Kordia antarctica: one gene and its partner. The protein of the gene in region 1 binds, or shares a complex with, the protein of each later gene. Links are inferred from orthologs where the notes say so. Each region holds a gene or a part of one and is shown in the gene's direction. Other genes may lie near its edges. The genes, in order: groL and metK.

What was found.
Region 2: the proteins of groL (region 1) and metK are in contact, whole or in part, in a cryo-EM structure (PDB 8P4O), measured with the Escherichia coli proteins. The link is inferred for Kordia antarctica from one-to-one orthologs.

What each region holds. Positions count from the first base shown.
Region 1 is NZ_CP019288.1:2,751,752-2,762,743, forward strand. The notes cover bases 4,673-7,607. They hold groL (chaperonin GroEL), read left to right. Parts: upstream 4,673-5,290; coding sequence 5,291-6,925; downstream 6,926-7,607. Other genes in these bases: secG (preprotein translocase subunit SecG), read left to right, coding at 4,673-4,784; IMCC3317_RS11405 (co-chaperone GroES), read left to right, coding at 4,935-5,213; IMCC3317_RS11415 (helix-turn-helix domain-containing protein), read right to left, coding at 7,133-7,607. Outside these bases: IMCC3317_RS11375 (hypothetical protein), read left to right, coding at 1-600; IMCC3317_RS11380 (hypothetical protein), read left to right, coding at 627-1,619; IMCC3317_RS11385 (sigma 54-interacting transcriptional regulator), read left to right, coding at 1,636-2,892; LptE family protein, read left to right, coding at 2,897-3,400; IMCC3317_RS11395 (hypothetical protein), read left to right, coding at 3,411-4,433; more of secG, read left to right, coding at 4,440-4,672; more of IMCC3317_RS11415, read right to left, coding at 7,608-7,846; IMCC3317_RS11420 (hypothetical protein), read right to left, coding at 8,223-8,402; IMCC3317_RS11425 (hypothetical protein), read right to left, coding at 8,513-8,680; IMCC3317_RS11430 (hypothetical protein), read right to left, coding at 8,697-9,206; IMCC3317_RS11435 (hypothetical protein), read right to left, coding at 9,437-10,348; IMCC3317_RS11440 (ISAs1 family transposase), read left to right, coding at 10,609-10,992.
Region 2 is NZ_CP019288.1:4,320,431-4,331,359, reverse strand. Bases 4,826-7,697 are described here. They hold metK (methionine adenosyltransferase), read left to right. Parts: upstream 4,826-5,570; coding sequence 5,571-6,824; downstream 6,825-7,697. Other genes in these bases: IMCC3317_RS18095 (hypothetical protein), read left to right, coding at 7,034-7,697. Outside these bases: thrA (bifunctional aspartate kinase/homoserine dehydrogenase I), read right to left, coding at 1-2,114; IMCC3317_RS18110 (alpha/beta fold hydrolase), read right to left, coding at 2,125-3,117; IMCC3317_RS18105 (O-acetylhomoserine aminocarboxypropyltransferase/cysteine synthase family protein), read right to left, coding at 3,128-4,423; more of IMCC3317_RS18095, read left to right, coding at 7,698-7,891; IMCC3317_RS18090 (Gfo/Idh/MocA family protein), read left to right, coding at 7,958-8,929; IMCC3317_RS18085 (paraquat-inducible protein A), read left to right, coding at 8,952-10,226; IMCC3317_RS18080 (hypothetical protein), read right to left, coding at 10,421-10,929. UniProt on the Escherichia coli protein: Catalyzes the formation of S-adenosylmethionine (AdoMet) from methionine and ATP.

The sequences.
Region 1 (10,992 bases):
ATTCAAGACAATGCTGGCGGAGGTGGTCAAAACACAACTACGATAACGTATGACGGAACTAATATTTCGCAAATTGATTATGATTTTTCTGCAGATGACGTCGATGATTATACTCATAATTTTACATACAGCGGAAATACGATTTCTAAAACCACAGTAGGATCAACCGATACAGCAACCTTTACATTCGATCCTTCAACTAGCAGATTGGTAAGTATTGAATATTTTGACAATGGTACTTCTATTCAAACAGAAACACTTAGCTATTCAAGTACAGGAAACTGCACACAATCTGTAGTTACTACAGGCGGAACTCCAAGAACTTCAACATTTAACTTTGACACCAATACAAATCCATTAAAAACGGTTTTCCAAGATGCATATATGTTATCTATTTTAAATGGAGATCATGAAGATGAAATTGCAAGCACAATTGCTAATTTTCATGGAGCAAACAATTGGATCGGTGGCGAATCTACAGATGGTACATTTGATTTCAGCGCAATGTACGATACTAGTAATAAAATAGTAAGTAAAAGTGGAAACTATGACTTAGGTGATGGCGTAACTGTTTTACAATCGGAAACGTTTCAATATTAATTGAAAAAAGTAATTACCGTATTCTAATGAAAAAAACAGTTCTATTCACCACAATTATACTTTCGTTGATTTGCTTTTCATGCGATAACGAACCGTATGAAGGTGAAATTTTCATAGCAGATCCATCTACAGGAAATCCGACAGATCCCGGAAACGGAGATCCGACAGATCCTGTTGACCCGACAGATCCTACAAATCCAGGAACTACGTTGCAATTGGCAGACTATGATTATATGAAGAGTTTTTCTTCTCCACTTGGTGGCGAGACTTCATTTACTGCCGATTTTGTAATTAATTCTCAAAATCAATTTACAGCACAAAATACAAGTATCACTTTTTTAGGAACTACCGTAAATGGTGTTGGTGCTGTTATTAGAGATCAAAATAGTGACGTTATTGAACTCAGAACAACCGTAGATAATATATTAGTCAATAGAACAACAGTGACGTATAACTTAGGGAAAGTAGTTGAAATTGCTTTTGAAGATTTACAAGATCCTGTGGACAGTTTTACATTCTCTTTCATACATAACAACAACGAAATTACACGTACTAAAGAAGGCACTAATTTCACTACTAAATTTACATTTGATGCCACCACGAGTAAACTCCTCAAAAGAGAAACTATAGAAAACGGAACTATTAACAAAACAGAAATAATTTCGTACGATGCTGCTGGAAACTTAACTTCTGCTGTAATTACTGGGCAAGATGCAAATACATATACGTACACGTATGACAGCAACACAAATCCGTTGCGCAATACATTAAATGATTTGTATCTGTTTTCTATTTTGAATGACGAATATGATGACCAATACGAACATTGGCAAGCTGTGATATACAGTACAAATAATATGACGGTTACAACTACGTCACAAGGAAGTTCAAACTTAGACGTACAATATGATGCAAGTAGTAGAATAACGAGCAGAAGCGGAACTATTTTCACGTCAGTTCCAACTATTTCTAGCGATGCAACCATTACAATTAACGAAACGTTTCAATACGTAAACTAAACACATAACAACAAACATGGAATCCATTCAAGCGATCAAACAACGTTTTGGAATCATTGGTAATGATCCTGCGCTCAATCGTGCTATTGAAAAAGCCATACAAGTATCGCCAACGGATATTTCTGTGCTAGTAACAGGCGAAAGTGGTGTTGGAAAAGAAAGTATTCCGAAAATAATTCACTCGCTTTCACACAGAAAACATGGAAAATACATTGCAGTAAACTGTGGCGCTATTCCTGAAGGAACTATTGACAGTGAATTATTTGGACACGAAAAAGGTTCTTTTACAGGCGCAACACAAACTCGAAACGGCTATTTTGAAGTTGCCGATAATGGAACTATTTTTTTAGATGAAGTTGGAGAATTGCCACTTACCACACAAGTACGTTTATTGCGTGTGTTGGAAAATGGCGAATTTATCAAAGTAGGTTCTTCCAAAGTGCAAAAAACAAACGTTCGAATTGTAGCAGCCACAAACGTAAACATGTTTGAAGCTATCAAAAAAGGAAAGTTTAGAGAAGATTTATACTATCGTTTAAGTACGGTTGAAATTTTGCTTCCGCCATTGCGCGCACGTAAAGAAGACATTCATTTACTTTTTAGAAAGTTTGCGTCTGACTTTGCTCTAAAATACAAAATGCCTTCCATTCGGTTGGATGAGCGTGCTGCTGAATTATTGATAAAATACCGTTGGAACGGAAACATTCGTCAATTGAGAAACGTAGCAGAACAAATTTCTGTATTGGAAGAAACAAGAGCGATTACACCAGAAACATTATTACAATATTTACCAAACACCTCTGGAAATTTACCTGCTGTAATCGAAAAGTCAAAAAGTGATAGCGACTTTAGTTCGGAACGTGAAATATTGTACAAAGTGCTTTTTGATATGAAAAGTGATTTGAATGATTTAAAAAAATTGACGATGGAACTCATGCAAAATGGTGTTTCAGAAAAAGTCAAAGATGAAAACGAAAGTTTAATTCAGAAAATTTATGGAGACGAAACTGATGAAGTTTTTCAGGAAGAAGAAGACGATTCGCCCGTAAAACTATTGCCAGTTTCTCAACAAAATGCTGTCGCAGAAGAAACAGATAAATATCACTTTGCAGAAGATGTGGAAGAAGAAGAAACGCTTTCCTTGCATGATAAAGAATTAGAATTGATCAAAAAATCGTTAGAACGCAACAAAGGAAAACGAAAAGCAGCAGCAAAAGAACTTGGAATTTCTGAGCGTACACTTTATAGAAAAATCAAACAATTTGATTTATAATTATATGAAAAAGATAAAAATTATAATTGCTACGCTTGTTGTAGCAATCACTTTAGTAAGTTGTGGCGTATACAACTTTACAGGAACAGGAGATTTGAATGCGAAAACATATCAAGTAAACTATTTCCAAAATAATGCGCCAATTATTGAACCTGGATTGGATAGAGATTTTACACTTGCTTTGCAGGATTTAATCCTAAACCAAACAAGTTTAGACTTAGTTAGAGCCAACGGAGATTTACTATATGAAGGCGAAATTGTAGAATACCGTGTATCGCCAATGAGTGCAACTGCAAACAATACAGCGTCGCAAAACCGTTTAACAATTGGTGTTCAAGTTCGTTTTACACATAAAAACAGACCTGAAGACGACTTTGATCAACGTTTCTCATTTTTCTATGATTATCCTGCATCTACACAATTAATAAGTGTACAAAGCACGGCATTTCAAGAAATATTTGACCGTATTACACAAGATATTTTCAACGCAAGTTTAGCAAAATGGTAATGATTTCAAGATGAATATTTCTGATTTTACATACATATTACAAAATCCAACGCAAATCAATGTTTCGCAAACCGAAGCAATTGAAGCAATTACGAAAGAGTTTCCGTACTTTCAGGCGGCGCGTGTTGTACACTTAAAAGGATTAAAAAATCAGGATAGTTTCAAATACAATCAAAACTTAAAAGTTGCTGCGGCGTATACAACAGATCGTAGTATTTTGTTTGATTTTATTACTTCGAGAACCTTTGATCAGCATAAAATTTCAAGTACAATCAAAGAATCGCACAACAATACCAATGAAATTGAAGTTGCTATTGAAGAAGTAAAAATAGATCAAAATCTATTAATGGAAGACGCAATTAAAACCAAGATTGAAGAAGCAAACGCCATTCTCGATCCTGATTTGTTTCAACCAAAAGTAACCGAAACATTGATTCCTATTGCGGCTGTTGCTGAAATTAAGAAAGACAAGAAGAAAAAAGGTAAGAAGAAAGACAAGAAAAAGAAAAAATCAAAAGATAAAAAAGTAGTTGCTAAAAAAATTGAAATTGAAACAATAGAAACTCCCGAAGAAACTTTACAACTTGGAAAACCATTAGCATTTGAGCAAAGTGAAAAGCATTCGTTTTCGCAATGGCTGCAATTGGCAAGTCTAAAACCTATTGACCGATCTGTTGACCAATCTCCTGAAAAGGAAGTCGTAAAAGAGCCGGAAATAGTAGCAAAAGAACCCAAAAGGAAAGCTTCAAAGGAGGAAAAAAGAAAAAGATTTGATCTTATAAGCAAATTCATAGACAAAAATCCGAAGATAAAACCGAAGCCAACACTTCAAAAAACGATCAACTTGGCAAGTGAGACAAACGTAGACCAGTCAATGCTTATGACGGAAACTTTGGCAAAAGTTTACTTGGAACAAAAGAAATATAAAAAAGCAATGAAAGCTTATGATATTTTAATTTTGAAATATCCAGAAAAAAGTGGTTTCTTTGCAGACCGAATTCGGGCAATAAAAAAATTACAACAAAAAAATTAGTACAAAATGAGTTCAACGTATTACATTTTCATAATCTTAATCCTTATCGTAGCATTTTTATTAATGTTAGTAATAATGGTACAAAATCCAAAAGGTGGCGGATTATCCTCTTCTTTTGGTGGTGGCGGAACCCAACAAATTGGTGGTGTTCAAAAAACAACTGACTTTTTAGATAAAAGTACGTGGGCTTTAGCTACTATTTTAATTGGTTTAATCTTAGTTACGAATTTTACAAACTTAAGTAACTCTAGTAGCCAATCTAAAGTTTCAGGTGACGCTATTGAGCAAACAACGCCTCCAGTAGATACGAATACAAATACAACAGATGAAAAAACTACTAACGGACAGTAAAAATTTCATCGTAAACATATAAAAAATGCCAGCTTATGACAAGCTGGCATTTTTTATTTCAATTTGTCAGCATTACTACAATGGCACAATTTCTGACTACATGTTAGTCGTAAATAATAACATAATTAATCAAATTAAATATTCAACAAAATGAGCAAAGTTAACATCAGACCACTCGCGGATAGAGTCTTGATTGCGCCATTACCAGCAGCTACAAAAACTGCTTCAGGGCTTTACATTCCAGATTCAGCGCAAGAAAAGCAACAACGAGGAACAGTAGTTGCGGTTGGATCAGGTAAAAAAGACGAACCTTTAACAGTAAAAGTTGGTGACACGGTTCTTTATGGAAAGTTTTCTGGATCTGAAATCAAGTATGAAGGAGTTGATTATATCATCATGAGAGAAGAAGACATTTTAGCAATTGTTTAATTACTCATTATAGTAAATTAAATAGTAAAATAATTCTAGTCAAAGGCAAATAGCTGAAGGCTAACAACTAAAAAAATATGGCAAAAAATATAAAATTTAATATTGAAGCTCGCGAAGGATTAAAACGCGGAGTGGACGCATTAGCAAACGCAGTAAAAGTAACTTTAGGACCAAAAGGAAGAAACGTAATTATTAGCAAATCATTTGGTGCGCCTTCTGTAACAAAAGATGGTGTAACTGTTGCAAAAGAAATTGAGTTAGCAGATCCTTTAGAGAATATGGGAGCGCAAATGGTAAAAGAAGTTGCTTCTAGAACCAATGATTTAGCAGGAGACGGAACCACAACTGCAACCGTATTAGCACAAGCAATTGTAAAAGAAGGCTTGAAAAATGTTGCTGCTGGTGCAAACCCGATGGACTTAAAAAGAGGAATTGACAAAGCAGTTGCTGCCATTGTTGAAGACTTAAATAAACAAGCAAAAAAAGTTGGCGATTCTTCAGAAAAAATAAAGCAAATTGCAGCTATCTCAGCAAACAATGATGAAGAAATTGGAGACTTGATTGCTAGAGCTTTTAAAGAAGTTGGAAAAGAAGGCGTCATTACTGTGGAAGAAGCAAAAGGAACTAAAACTGACATGAAAACAGTAGAAGGAATGCAGTTTGACAGAGGATTTTTATCTCCATATTTTGTGACGAATTCTGAAAAGATGGAAGTTGAATTGGAAAGTCCTTATATCTTATTATTTGATAAGAAAATTTCTTCAATGAAAGATTTAATGGCAGTATTGGAGCCTGTGGCGCAAACTGGAAAACCATTATTAATTATTGCTGAAGATGTTGACGGAGAAGCATTGGCTACGTTAGTTGTAAACAAACTTAGAGGTGCATTAAAAATTGCAGCGGTAAAAGCACCAGGTTTTGGTGACCGTAGAAAAGCAATGTTAGAAGATATTGCCATCTTAACTGGCGGAACTGTAATCTCTGAGGAAAGAGGTTTTACCTTAGAGAATGCTACTATTGACATGCTAGGAACTGCTGAGAAAATTACCATTAATAAAGACAACACTACAGTTGTAAATGGTTTTGGAGATGCTGATATGATTAAAACACGTGTTGGACAGATTAAAGCACAAATAGAATCTACAACATCTGATTACGATAAAGAAAAACTGCAAGAACGTTTGGCTAAATTAGCTGGTGGTGTTGCTGTTTTATATGTTGGAGCTGCTTCTGAAGTAGAAATGAAAGAGAAAAAAGACAGGGTTGATGATGCATTGCATGCAACACGCGCTGCTGTAGAAGAAGGAATCGTTGCCGGTGGTGGCGTTGCCTTGGTTCGTGCAAAAGGTGTGTTGGATAAAATTACAACGGACAACTTAGACGAAGTAACAGGAATCAAAATTATTGCCCGTGCTATTGAAGAACCGTTACGTACTATTGTTTCTAACGCTGGTGGCGAAGGAAGCGTTGTGGTTTCTAAAGTAATGGAAGGAAAAAAAGATTTCGGATACAATGCAAAAACGGAAGAATACGTTGATATGTTGAAAGCTGGAATTATTGATCCTAAAAAAGTAACACGTATTGCATTAGAAAATGCAGCTTCTGTGGCAGGAATGATCTTGACAACAGAATGTGCATTGGTAGATATTAAAGAAGATGCGCCTGCTGGCGGAATGCCACCAATGGGCGGCGGAATGCCAGGAATGATGTAGTATTGAAGTTGAAGTTGAGGTTGAGGTTGAGGTTGAAAATGAAGTTGAAAAGCTGAAGTTTGAAACTGAGCCTGAGACTGAATATATATTAAAAAAGGCTGTCTAAAAAGTGTTAGAAAGCGTCATTCTGAACTTGATTCGGTTTGACGAAAATTCGACTTTTTAGACAGTCTTTTTTTATCTGATAAATTAAGTGTATTTCACATTCTAAAACTGCCTTAGAAAACTAGAAACGGTTTCACCTGTGTTTTTCTGAAATGCTTTTGAAAAGGATTCTGTAGTACCAAAACCCGATTCTTTCGCCATCGCTTTTACGGTATATTTTCTGTAATTCGTATTGTTTTCTAATTCTTGAAGACTATGTTGAATTCGCAAATCATTGATGTAATTTCGAAACGATTTTAACTTATACGTATTAATCACTTTTGATAAATATTTCGTGTTCGTTTTTAGTTGCTTCGCAAATTGGTGCAATGTAATTTTTGTGATTAAAAAACCTCTTTCTTTTTCAAATGCTTGAAGATTTTGCAGAATGGAAGCCACAATAGTTTCATCAATTTCTATGTATGTTTCGTTACTTTTTTTATCATCATTACTTTTATCTTGGTTATTTTTTTCAAGCAATTCAATAATTTTTTTAAGATGATTGTATCCTTTCGTTTTTCGAGCGCATAACAACCCGAAAATGAGTACTAATAACAATACAATTCCTATTGATAAATAATATCTAGTTTCAAGTGCTTGTTGTGTTTGCAAAAGCTGTTCTAGTTGTTTGTCTTGTGTTTGGTAAGCGAAACTATCAACGGTTTGTTCAAAATTTTGCTCTTTCTGTTCATTAGCATGTACAGTTGTATTACACATAAAACATGCAAATAGTATGAATGTACAATATTGAATACGTATATTTTTTAATGATTTCATATCATGTTTTTTTATCATTCCCGCGTACTTCGTTATACTCAGTAACCAATGGGAATCTTTACTCCCAACAAAAGAATATCGAATATCGATTAGCGAATGTTGATGTAAGAAGTTTTTGAATTCTGCTTCACGACTAACTCCCAATAAGATTAACGATTAACGAATGTTGATTTTTGATTTGAGAAGTTTTTTGAATTCTGCTTCATGACTAACACCCAAAATCCAATATCGAATATCGATTAACGAATGTTGATTTAAGAAGTTTTAAATTCTGCTTCACGACTAACTCCCAATAAGATTAACGATTAACGAATGTTGATTTTTGATTTGAGAAGTTTACCGACAACCAATAACTCACAACTCACAACCAAAAACACTAAGTGTTTTCCTCCAATTCCTTCTCAATTTCATCATCAACTTCATTTTCTTTTTCACTTTTTGAATTCCTCTTCATTGAAGTAAAAGCATATAGATATATTATCACAGCGATTATAATCACAATAAAGATGAATACTGATAATAGCAATATGTTGTTTGATATAATTTCAATACGCATAATTCATATATTTTAATACTAAACTCAGTTAAAAAAAGCCATGCGTATAGCTGACTATGCTAATCAAAGCATGGCTTTTTAAGGTAATTATGAAAAAAAAGTGAAACTGTTTAGTGTTTCTTTTTATGGGAAAAAATGCTTTTCCATGTTACGTCATACATGTTCCAATGGTACTTTTTGTCTAAGAAATTCATTAGTTTTCTAAAAAGATACATTAGTGTAAATATGCCAATCCATTTTAGAATATTTTGTCCTGTGGTTAGATGTAGGAATGTCATTGTTTTGAATTAGTTTTTAAATGTTGTTGACAAGCTTGAACCAACCTACATAATATAAAAGGTCAAGAGTTATAAAAAAGAAATAAAAATCTATAAATGCTAATACTGTTGAAACTCCAATAATTAAAACATCTTTAAATTTTAACTTCGGTAGAATATATTTTATCAACATAAAAACCGAAATTAAAAAAATAGACCATAAAAATACTAGATATACCAATTCCATGTTTTTTTCGTCTTCACAATACTTTGAAGTTCCCATGAAAACGGATAAGAATAAATATATATTCACAAGCGTAATACTAAGCCTTAGAATAAATTTAGGAATAGTATCAAATTTAATAACTAACCATAAACTCATTAAAAAACTTAGTATTACTGGCAATAGATAAAATAGTGGGCTCAAAATTTTAATCTCAAGAAAACTACTATTAAATACAATATATTCTTGAGTAAGCCAATAAGTAATAGTAACAATAATCGTTACAATTAATATCTGAAATAGTATAAGAGTATGTTTTTTCAAGACTTATTATTGGTTTAGTAGGTTCTTATAATATCTTTTCAACCCTAGTGATAAGCACAACAATTATCAAAAAGGTAGCTATTAAGTAAAAACTATTCCATCCTTCTGCTTTTCTTTTTTCTTTACTAGTTGTTTTCGAGTAATTTATCCAACCATAAGAGTTGAAAACCAACGCTAACGCGCATATTATAATTGTTATTGTATTCCACATAATTTATAGTTTTAATTTTTTACCACCAATCCATACAGTCGCCAAATTCATATACAAAAATTGCTACTCCAACCCAGCCAAGAGTTCTACTAGCGACTTTTCTGATTGCTTTTTTTAATAATTTTTTACCTGCTGAACTATTTACTCCAAGACGCACCACTTCTGCTATTGCAGATATACCCAATGCATCTCCAGCACATTGACCAAGTCTGGAGGCATGAGCATTTTGTCCAAACAAGGACATAAAATTTACAGAAGCTGTTGAATTTTCATTCTGTTCCTCAGCAATTAACATCATAACTGTAGGTACTAAATTATATTCTTCTATTGCGCCACCTTCATTATCAGCAGTAAAAAGATTTTGAATATCAGATTCGGTTAACCCTTTAGTTATTAAATAATTTTTAGCATCAGCTATAGACAATTCCATAGCTTCAACAGTCGGTTCTACTGGAATATCAAAACACATTGAATATCCAAATGCCACAGGATCATTAGCAATAATATCGCTATTTGCATCATCTAAAATTACTGGTCTAGTACCAGTTTGATTCCCAATAGTAACTATTTCTCCGAAAGTATCTACACTTGTTGGGTCAATAACACCTGTATTAGATGGATCCGCAGTATCATCTTGGTTTAATAATAAACACATTTTAAAGGTAGTAATTTCAGTTGTGTTTTCTTTCATCAAATCACTTCCTTTTATATCTCCTTTGGTTGCTGATGGAGAAATTACAATTTCTTGCAATCGCTGATTAGTTTCTTGCAATGCCGCTAAGAAGTTTGTTTTTGCTTCTTCTTGGACTTCATTATCAAAGGTACTTTCCGTTTGACAAGCTTGAAATGCTAGCACTCCAACTACTAAACTTAGTTTAATCATAAAGATTGCGAACAATCCTTTTCCAATTCTTTTAATTCCGTTACTCATAATTTTATTAGTTTATTAAATACACCTACTCATACGTTTTTCGGTTTCCACGACGTTTTGGAAAGTTTAAATGCTAAATTTTAAATGTAAAATTTCAATCTAGCGTTTCACATGTTCACTTTCACAGGAAGGATTTCCTTATGACTAAACAGGGCAGAATCATACTTTTTAAGACAATATAATCATTTATTTGCCTGATTATTAATTGTTTAAGTTATCAATTATTCGTATATTATACTGATAATCAATTACTTAACTCAATGAAACCATCTGATAACTTAAAAGACATTTTTGGGCAAATACAAGACCACAGAAGCCATATAAACAAGCTTCATAATTTAGTAGATATCCTTCTTATTGGTATAATTGCAGTGATTTCTGGGGCAGAAACTTGGGAACAAATGGCTGGGTTTGCCAAATCAAAAGAACCTTTTTTAAAGAAATTCTTAGAATTACCTAACGGTATTCCTTCGAAAGTAACTATCAATAGAGTCTTTTCAGCTATTGATAGTGAACAATTTGAATCTTGTTTTATTGATTGGGTCAATTCAATTGCAAATTTAAGTAAAGGTCAAATAATTGCGATTGATGGTAAAACGATACGTGGCGCAAAGTCTCATGGTAAAAAATCGCCAATTCACATG
Region 2 (10,929 bases), 1.6 Mb from region 1 along the record:
ATATTCTCTTTGAATTGCTGTAAACTGATCGTTTGCAAATGCGCAGGCAATAAATTTTGAATGCTTATGTCTGATAATTCATGCTTCAGATCCAATTCTCTGGCAAGGATTAATAATTTTCGAGCCACATCATTTCCCGATAAATCTTCACGCGCATCAGGTTCAGTAAAACCTTTTTCTTCCGCTTGCTTCAAAACCGTACTGAATGGAATATCTTCCACAGAAAAAGTATTAAATAAATAACTTAAAGATCCTGAGAATACACCGCGAATTTTCTTAATGCTTTCACCCGATTTGTGTAATAAACGTATCGTGTCAATTAATGGTAATCCAGCTCCAACATTGGTTTCGTACAAATAATTCTTCTGATGCTTTTTAAGTTCCAACCGTAATTCTTGATAGAACGAATATTCAATCGTATTTGCCACTTTATTTGCCGAAACCAAATCAAAGCCATTTTTAACTAAAGGTATATAATCATGAATAAACTTTTTACTTGCCGTTGTGTCAACCGCAATTAAATTTTCTAAGTGATGTATTTTTGAGTAATCGATAATTTGTTGCACCGTGTACGCAACTTTTTCTTTTGAAAATGTATCTTGCCAATTGTCCGCAGTGCCGTTTTTGTTTAAATAAACATGTTGTGAATCTGCAATAGCGAATACATTTAATTTGATATTATTCTTGTCTAAAATGGCTATTTTGCTTTTCACAATTTGATCGAGCAATGTGCCACCAACCAATCCTTTTCCAAAAACAGCAATATTTATTTTTTTAGAAACACCGAAAATTTGTCCGTGAATCACATTGACAGCTTTGTGTAATTGTGACTTCTTTACCACCAAACTCACGTTTTTGCCAGAAACCGTATTGTTAAACAGAATCGGAACTATTTGATTTTTGATTAATGCATTATATGGTTTGTGAAATTCGCTTAAATCTTGTCCCACAATTGAAATCACAGCGACATCATCAATGATTGATATTTTATTGACATCTTTGGTATAAAAGTCATTTTCAAATTCTCTTTCCAAACTGACAATCGCTTTGGAAGCTTCGCTGGCATTGATGACCAAGCCAATTCCACGTTCCGATGAACCTTGCGAAATAATACTGACATTGATATCATTTTCGCTCAAGGTTTTAAAAATTCGAGCATCAACTCCAACTCTGCCAAGCAAACCTCTACCTTCTAAGTTGACCAAAACTACGTTGTCTAAAACAGAAATTGATTTGATTCCTTTTGCCGTTGTTTTTTGTGTAATAATAGTTCCACCATCCGAACTATTGAATGTATTTAAAATTCGTAATGGAATGTTTTTTTCTATTAATGGAACAATGGTTTTTGCATGTAAAATGTGTGCGCCAAAGTTTGCCAATTCGTTTGCCTCATTGAATGATAATGCTTCTATTTTTTTTGCATCAGCAACCAAATCTGGGTTTGCGGTAAAAATTCCGTCCACATGTGTGTAGTTTTGTAATTCTTCAGCATCTAAAAAATTCGCTAATAAAGCCGCTGTATAATTACTTCCATTTCTGCCCAAAGTAGTCGTTTCATTATTTTGATTTGAGCCAATAAAACCTGTCACAATATTGACCGTTGTTCCATTATATGATTTAAAATGATTGATGATGTTTTTTCTCGAAATCAAATCCAAAGGACGCGCATTTCCAAAAACATTGTCTGTTATTATCAAGCTTCTCGTGTCTGTAAAATGTGCGTTTACACCTTCTTTTTGCAACAAATTCGTCACCAATTTCGCAGCGATTATTTCGCCTAGCGACATGATTTGATCTTTTATTTTTTCGCTATAATCGCCCAATAAAGAAACGCCTTGAAGTAAATTTTCCAAGGTTGTAAATTCTTCTAAACAATCCGCCGATGTAGCTATTTGACTTTGGTACGCTTTAAATGCTGTCAACTCTTCGCGATACGTTTCTTTTCGCGCCGCTTTTTCCAACATTTCCAACAATTCATCCGTAGCATTTCCACGCGCAGACAATACAACTGCAATTCTTTCTTGTCGTATTGCCTTCTCCTTTATAATTTGGATTGTAGTTTCAATTCCTTTTCCGTTGGCGAGTGATTTTCCACCAAATTTTAATATTTTCATATCTATATTTTTATTTGATGGATGATTTTTGAACTTGAAATATATTTTTGAGTAAATTACTCAACTGTTCGTATTCTATTAAAAATGCGTCATGTCCGTGAATAGATTGTATTTCATAATGATGCACATTTGCCTTGACAAGCTTGAGTCTTTTATAAGTTTCTATATCTTCGTCAGGCGAAAAAAACATGTCCGTATTAATACTAATAATGTGAATATTTCCTGCAATTGGCGCAACTACTTTTTCAAACGCTTCGCGATCTCTAGTAATATCAATCGTTTTTAAAAGTCGATTCATCAATTTGTATGCTGATAATTGAAAACGCGCTTGCAATTTTTCTCCATGATGTGCCAACCAACTTTCCGTATTGAATACGTTTTTCTCTTGGTTTCGCGTACGCTGAAATTTTGCCTTTAAGGAAAAAGGCGTTCGGTAACACAACATCGCATGAATCCGCGCATCTTGAATTGGTTGACTAGAATTTTCCAGAATGCGTTCCTGCAAGAAGCAATTCGCGATAAGCCAATCCGAAGATTTCCAATCAGACGCAATCGGAATTAAATTTTGAATCAAAGTTGGTTCTAAAACTGCCATTTCCCAAGCAATTCCACCACCTAATGATCCGCCAATAGCGGCAAAAAGTGTATTGATTTTTAACTGTTCTAATCCTCTAATGAAAATTTTTGCAATATCTCTGGCAACAAAATCTTTGTATTGTTTGATGGGTCCAGTTTCACCCGAAAAACCATTCCCAGGAATGTCAAAACTTAAAATTTTAAAGTGATTCGTATCAATACATTTTTCATCGCCAATTAGCGTATTCCACCAACCATTTTTGCCTGTAACTTCCGAATTCCCCGTTAAGGCATGATTTACTAAAACAATTGGCGCATCCGCGTTATCCAAACCTTCGAGCTGATAACTCAACTTTAAATTCGGATAATACGCGCCACTTTCCGTAAAGAAATCTACAATGGTTATATGTGCTATTTTTTGTGTCAAATTATAGGTTTTATGATGCTGGAATTCCTGCGATTATCTTATCAAAAACGGTTTTTAAATCAGTTTTTAAATCTTCAATATCTTCCAAACCAACTGACAAACGAATTAAATCTTGTGTGACACCTGTGGAAGCTTGTTGTTCCGTTGTCAATTGTTGATGCGTTGTACTTGCAGGATGAATGATGAGTGATTTTGTATCGCCAATATTTGCTAAAAGCGAGAAAACTACGGTTTCGTCTGCAATGCGTTTTGCTGCTTCAAACCCTGCTTTGATTCCGAATGTTACAATTCCACTTTGCCCTTTTGGTAAGTATTTTTTAGCTAATGCTTGATATTTACTAGTATCTAATGCTGGATAGTTTACCCAAGCAACGGCTTCTTGCTTTTGCAACCATGTTGCTAATTCCAATGCATTTTGACTGTGTTGTTTGATACGAATTGGCAGCGTTTCCAATCCTTGAATGATTTGAAATGCATTGAATGGACTTAATGCCGAACCAAAATCGCGCAATCCTTCAATACGAACTTTGGCAATAAATGCTGCTTCTTTTAGTGCTTCGCTATACACTAAACCGTGATAACCTGCAGAAGGTTCTGTAAATTCTGGGAATTTTCCGTTGGTCCAATCGAAGGTTCCTGCGTCAATGATAGCGCCACCTAACGCAGTTCCGTTTCCGTTGATGTATTTTGTGAGTGAGTGAATAACAATGTTTGCGCCGTATTTTATCGGGTTTAATAAGTATGGTGTGGCAATCGTATTGTCAACGATTAATGGAATTTTGTTTGCTTTGGCTTGCGCCGAAATTTTCTCAAGGTCTAAAACATCTAATTTCGGATTCCCTAAAGATTCAATAAAAACGACTCTTGTGTTTTCTTTCACAGCATCGCTGAAACTGTTTTCGTCATCAGGATTTACAAAAGTTGTCGTAATTCCCAATCGCGGAAGCGTAACATTTAACAAATTATACGTTCCGCCATATAAACTACTTGAAGCTACAATATGATCGCCTGCGCGTAATAATGTTAACAATGTTGTTGCAATTGCGGAAGCTCCGGAAGCGGTTACAACGGCAGCAATTCCACCTTCTAAAGCTGCTAATCGTTGTTCTAAAATGTCATTGGTTGGATTGTTAATTCTGGTATAAATGTTTCCAGGTTCAGCCAATGCAAATAAGTTTGACGCATGATCCGAATTGTTGAATACAAATGCTGTTGATTGATAAATTGGTACAGCTCGTGTTCCTCCGTTTGCTTTGGTATCGTGTCCTGCGTGTAATGCTTTTGTTGCGAATTTTTGTGTGCTCATATTGTTGTGTGTTTGTTATGTATTGTTTGTTAATTTGGTTATTTGTTGATTCTATCTTTGCTCTATATTCTATGTTCTTTGCTCTTTTATCTTTTATTAATCTGTGAATTTATATTTTTTGTTCGTTGTTTGTTTGTTGTTTGTTGTTTGTTGTTTGTTAATTTGGTTATTTGTTGATTCTATCTTTGCTCTATATTCTATGTTCTTTGCTCTTTTATTAATGTGTGAATTTATATTTTTTGTTTGTTGTTTGTTTGTTGTTCGTTAATTCGGTTGTGTGTTGATTTGTTCCACTTTCAACTTCACTTTCAACTTCACTTTTCACTTTTCACTTTCAACTTCACTTTTCACTTTTCACTTTTAACTTCACTTTCAACTTTTAACTTTTAACTTTTAACTTTTAACTTTTAACTTTTAACTTTCAACCAAATAAAAAAAGGTTCTTTTTGGAAGTGCGTTTACCAAAAGAACCTTTTTTTATAGATGCGAGAAACTGTTTAAAGTTTATCAGGAACTTTTCGATACCAGCGAACTTGGCTACAGCATGTCATGCACATAACCAATATACAACAACTTAGTGTCATTGTAGTTTTGATTTTCGCTATTTGAAAAATTGTCATCATTGGTTTTTGAAAAAAAATTAACTTAAAATATAATCATGAAAAAAGCCTCTGCGTTGGCAGAGGCTTAAATTATTGATAGATGTTCTTTTAAAATTATCGTACAATAGTGTCCTCTGTGGCATTTCTGCAACACATCATACAACACATATTGAAAACTTTAGTAAACATTTTTCGTCTTTGTTTGTTACAAATATAAAGTCATAATTATTTAATATCCTAATATTTTTTAAAAAAAGTTATTTTTAACAATTTTTAAACTAAATATGAATTTATATTTTTTTGTTGTTTGTATGTAAGTAGATTTTCATACATTTGTTCTTGATTTTGAGGAAAAATTTGAACTGATTGCAACCTCATGTGCTGAACTTGTTTCAGTCCCTAGTTTATAATTAATTGTAAACTAGATTCTAAATTAAATTTTAGGATATTAAAAAATGCTAAAGCAGTAATTCACTACTTCTTTAGCTGTTTAGCAATCATTTTTAGTTTTCCCTCTTTTTATAATTTTTTAAAGAAGATTTATTATGTCATATTTTTTTACCTCTGAATCCGTTTCAGAAGGACATCCAGACAAAGTAGCAGATCAAATTTCTGATGCTTTAATTGATAATTTTTTAGCATTCGATCCAGAATCAAAAGTGGCTTGTGAAACGTTGGTAACAACTGGTCAAGTAATCTTAGCTGGCGAAGTAAAATCGAACACGTATTTAGACGTACAAAAGATTGCTAGAGAAGTAATTAATAAAATTGGTTACACGAAAAGTGAATATATGTTTGACGGAAGTTCTTGCGGAGTTTTATCTGCAATTCATGAACAATCTGACGATATTAATAGAGGTGTTGATAGAGAAACAAAAGAAGAGCAAGGTGCCGGAGATCAAGGAATGATGTTTGGCTATGCTACGAAAGAGACTTCAAACTTAATGCCTTTAGCCTTAGATTTATCACATTTAATGTTGATTGAATTGGCTGCTTTGCGAAGAGAAAACAAGGAAATCAACTACTTACGTCCAGATGCGAAAAGTCAGGTAACAATTGAGTATGATGATGACAATGTACCTTCACGCGTGGAAGCAATTGTAATTTCTACACAACATGATGATTTTGATGAAGATGAAGTAATGTTAGCGAAGATTCGTAAGGATATCGTTGATATTTTAATTCCAAGAGTGAAATCAAAATTAACTCCAAAAATTCAAGCGTTATTTGGGAATGATATTAAGTATCACATCAATCCAACTGGAAAATTCGTAATCGGTGGACCACACGGAGATACAGGACTGACAGGAAGAAAAATTATCGTAGATACATACGGAGGAAAAGGTGCTCACGGTGGTGGCGCTTTTTCAGGAAAAGATCCAAGTAAAGTAGATAGAAGTGCTGCATATGCAACTCGCCATGCAGCGAAAAATTTAGTTGCGGCTGGCGTTGCTGACGAGATTTTAGTACAAGTTTCGTATGCAATTGGCGTAGTAGAACCTATGGGAATTTTTGTTGATACGTACAGAACGGCAAAAGTAAATATGACTGACGGAGAGATTGCAAAGATCGTTGCCAAAGTATTTGACATGCGTCCTGCGTCAATTGAACGTCGTTTAAAGTTACGCACACCAATGTATAGTGAAACTGCTGCTTACGGACATATGGGACGTAAAAATGAAACTGTTTCTAAAACCTTCACAACTCCTTATGGAGAAAGTAAAACTTTAGATGTTGAGTTGTTTACTTGGGAAAAATTAGATTATGTTGATAAAGTTAAAACTGCTTTTGGATTGTAAGAGATTCTTAGCTTAGTTATATATTTTAGAAAACCGCTTTCAGTTTATGGAAGCGGTTTTTTTGTGGTTTGATTTTAAAAAATATTATAAAAACTGACAAGTGGCGTATACAATTCGTATACATCCTACAAGTTAAAAAGACATTTAGTCAAATTTAACGCTTCTAAATAGTATATTTATTCACTAACACTAACCAGATACTGTTGATTATGAATACGCACGCTGATAAAAAGAAAGAACATAAACACCAATCGGCAGCAAATGTAATTACCAAAAAACAGAGTGGTAATATATCTACTTTTCAATTTGTGGATAATCGTCCAGAAGCTATTACGCAAAGAAAACTACGCGATAAAATTACAAATGGAACTCACGAGACGCAGTCAAAAATCATTGAAGAAATTTCAGAAAATATAACACAATTAAAAACAACCAACATAACCACTTCAAATGACGTTGTGCAATTGGGAAAAGGTGATGAAGATCGTAAAAGAAAAAGAAAATCAGCAAAGAATAAGACTAAGAGAAAGCGAGCTAAAAAACCTGGAGATGAGAGTGATGAAGCGTGGCTTCCGTCAAGTCAACAACAAAAACATCGGTCTACATTTAGCAAAGCACTCAGAAGACGTGTAATTACCAGTGGAGCACTCAGAAATAAAAATCGAATGTATGTGTGTCCAGGTTGCGGAATGCCATTAGCTGATAGAAAGGGAAGAGAAATTAGAACGTATTTCATTAGTAAAAAAAAGAAGAAACGCCATAATATAGTATCTGGGCAACTTGATCATTATCCAAAATGGAGCGGACGATTGAAAAAGTTAAAAAAGAAAAGAAAAAATGATGCCCAAATTAGAACCGATCACGATGATCCTTCAAGATTACGTCCTTTGTGTTTGCGCTGTAATGCAAGTCATAAGTTTGAAAAAACAAAAGATTTACCAGAAGATGGCTATTCTGATCAGGAATATCATAGTGATGATAATGAGAGAGATAAAGAAATCTGGAAAAAGTTTAGGAAAGATGACGATGATAATAGTGGTTCTGGCGCTGGATCTTTAATGACATAAGTTAATAAAGAATCCCGAAGATTGTTTTTAATTTCCTAAATTTGAATGTATTCGAAACAAAAAAACATGCCAAAAAAAATACATTGGGGAATTATAGGTTTGGGGAAAATAGCAAACAAGTTTGCTGCCGATTTACAACTTGCTGACAATACACTTCTTCAAGGAGTTGCTTCTCGAAGTTTGGAAAAAGCAACCGCTTTCGCTGGAAAATATAATTCAATATCTGCTTACGATTCCTATGAAAAACTCGCAAATGATCCTAAAATTGATGTAATTTATATTGCAACACCACATACATTTCATTTTGAAAACACAATGCTTTGCTTGCGAAACGGAAAAGCTGTTTTATGTGAAAAACCTATGGGAATTAATTCCACGGAAGTGAAAGCCATGATTGAAGAAGCGAAATCACGAAAATTGTTTTTAATGGAAGCCATTTGGACACGATTTATGCCAGCAATTGAAAAAATGATTTCACTTCTCCATGAAAAAACTATTGGCGATATTATTCAAGTGCGTGCCGATTTTGGCTTTAAAGCCGAACTAAATCTCGAAAGTAGATTATTCAATAAAAACTTGGGCGGCGGTTCGTTATTAGATATTGGCATTTACCCAATTTTTTTAAGTTTATTAGTTTTAGGAATTCCTTCAGATATTAAAGCAATGGCACGAATGACAGAAACGGATGTTGATAGTTTTTGCGCATTATTATTCGATTATGAAAGCAACGCAAAAGCGGTTTTGGAATCTACATTTGAAGTAAATACGCCAACGGAAGCCTTTATTCATGGAACAAAAGGTACTATAAAATTACATCGAAGATTTCATCAATCCAATACAATTACTCTTTTTAAAGATGACTCAGAAACTGTGTTTGAACTTCCATATGTTGGAAATGGATATTTTCACGAAATTGAAGAAGTGAACAATTGTTTACGCAATAGAGTTAATGAAAGTTCAAAATTACCATTAGATTTGAGCCTTAATTTAGCTACTTTATTAACAAAGGTGCAAACTAAAATTGGTTTACAATACTAAATCTAAACTGAAAAAAACTAACGTGAAAAATTTTAATATCAAAAATATCATAGTAATAGTCTTGTTGATTATAATCAGTATTTCAGCTGTGATTACGTATAGGATTGAAATCGAAAAAAGAATATTACAAGCAGATGTTATAGAACTTTCCGATATTAAATACGGCATGTTTAATGTGGATGTTTGGATGGAACAATTTTCTAAAATTCTAACGAAAAAAGTAGAAGAATTGAATCTTGTTGGAGAAGACCGAGAAGATGCGGCACGAAAAATTCGATCGTTTTTGTATGAAACCATCAACGAATTTGAAGCCAATTATAAAGCAGAAAATAAAAGAAACGCATTTTTAGGTATTTCTTTGAAAAATGCAGGTTCCAACTTTTTTAAGATTTTTGAAAGTCTAAAAGTACAAGTTCCCGAAATTACAGAAGGTATTCTTGATTTTCTAAACGACGAAGAAAATCGGGAAAGCATCAAAAAATACATTCTGACACAATTAAATGATTATAAGGAATCTACTTTTCAAAAGATTGATTATACGCTGTTTAATGATATTCTATCGAAATATAATGCCACCGATGCGACAGCCACAAAACCAATTATTCTTAAAGAAATAGAACGAATTAATAATAGATTAACTGCTGTAAATTTCATCCTACTACTTGCTTTTATATCTTTATTAATAAGTATGTTTTTAATAAAAGGACATTCAAGAATTACCATTACTGCATATGTAATTGCGGCGCTGCATTTGTTGATTTTGGGTATTTATCTTCCAATGATTGCCATTGATGCACGAATTTCTTCCATGGAATTTCAACTAATGGGCGAACCAATTTCCTTTTACAATCAAGTATTATATTTCCGAAGTAAAAGTATTATTGAAGTCTCACAAACCATGTTGATCCAAGAGAAAGTGAAAATCATGATTGTTGGATTTTTAGTATTACTTTTTAGCGTTATTTTCCCTGTGGCGAAATTAATTTCAAGTCTATTATTAGTCTTTAAAAGAAAGTTGCAGCAGAATAAAATTATTCAATTTTTAGTGTTTAAAAGTGGGAAATGGTCGATGGCAGATGTTATGGTTGTGGCAATTTTTATGTCGTATATTGGCTTTGCAGGAATCATTACAAGTCAGTTGAATCAGTTAGAAAATATAACGTATAGTATTAAAATACTGACGACTAACGAATCTGAATTGCAATATGGATTTTACTTTTTTCTCGGTTTTGTAATTATGAGTCTTTTTATTTCACAGACGATTCAGAAGTTGTTTGAGGAAAAGACAAAAGATTAGTTTGCCTAGTAAATTTGGTTCAATTTTTTTAGAAACAAAAGCAACTCAAAACTTCATAGTAATTATTTTAAGCAATGAGAATTATTGAAATATGCAACTGTTGAAAACCTAAAAAAGCTCTCAAAAGGACTTTCTATAGATACATTTTATCATTATTTATAGGCATGTGCAATGGTTACCTGTTTTAGCTACAATTATTTGATTAAAGTTGTATAAGACTTAGGAACGTTAAATCTAGTTCTATGTGAAGGAACTTTATCAATCATAAAAAAAGTTTCAGAATGTTCAGAATAATATCTTTGTCTTGTTTGTAAAAGAATTTTTTTGAAACCTCTATTATATTTTCTTTCCGATTGTCTATTTTTAAATTCTAATTTTTCATCTTTTTTAACTTGTATAAGTCTTTCCTTAATAGCCTCATCTGATGTATTTTCTTTAAAGTAATTTCGATAGATAATTTTAAATGCTTGAGAAGAATCTATAAACCTATATGTGTTATGCATGTTGGTATTAGCTTTTTTTAAGGCTTTATAAGCTTTTGTTATATTTAAGTTATTAAGAAGTTCATTATAAAATTCTTGATATCTTATCATCAAATCATCAGTAGTGATAGCTTCTTCAGAGCCTATCATTCCACAAAAAGGAGCGGGTAATTCTAATTCTACGGCTTTAAAGAGATATGCTCCGTAACAAACAGCCATAG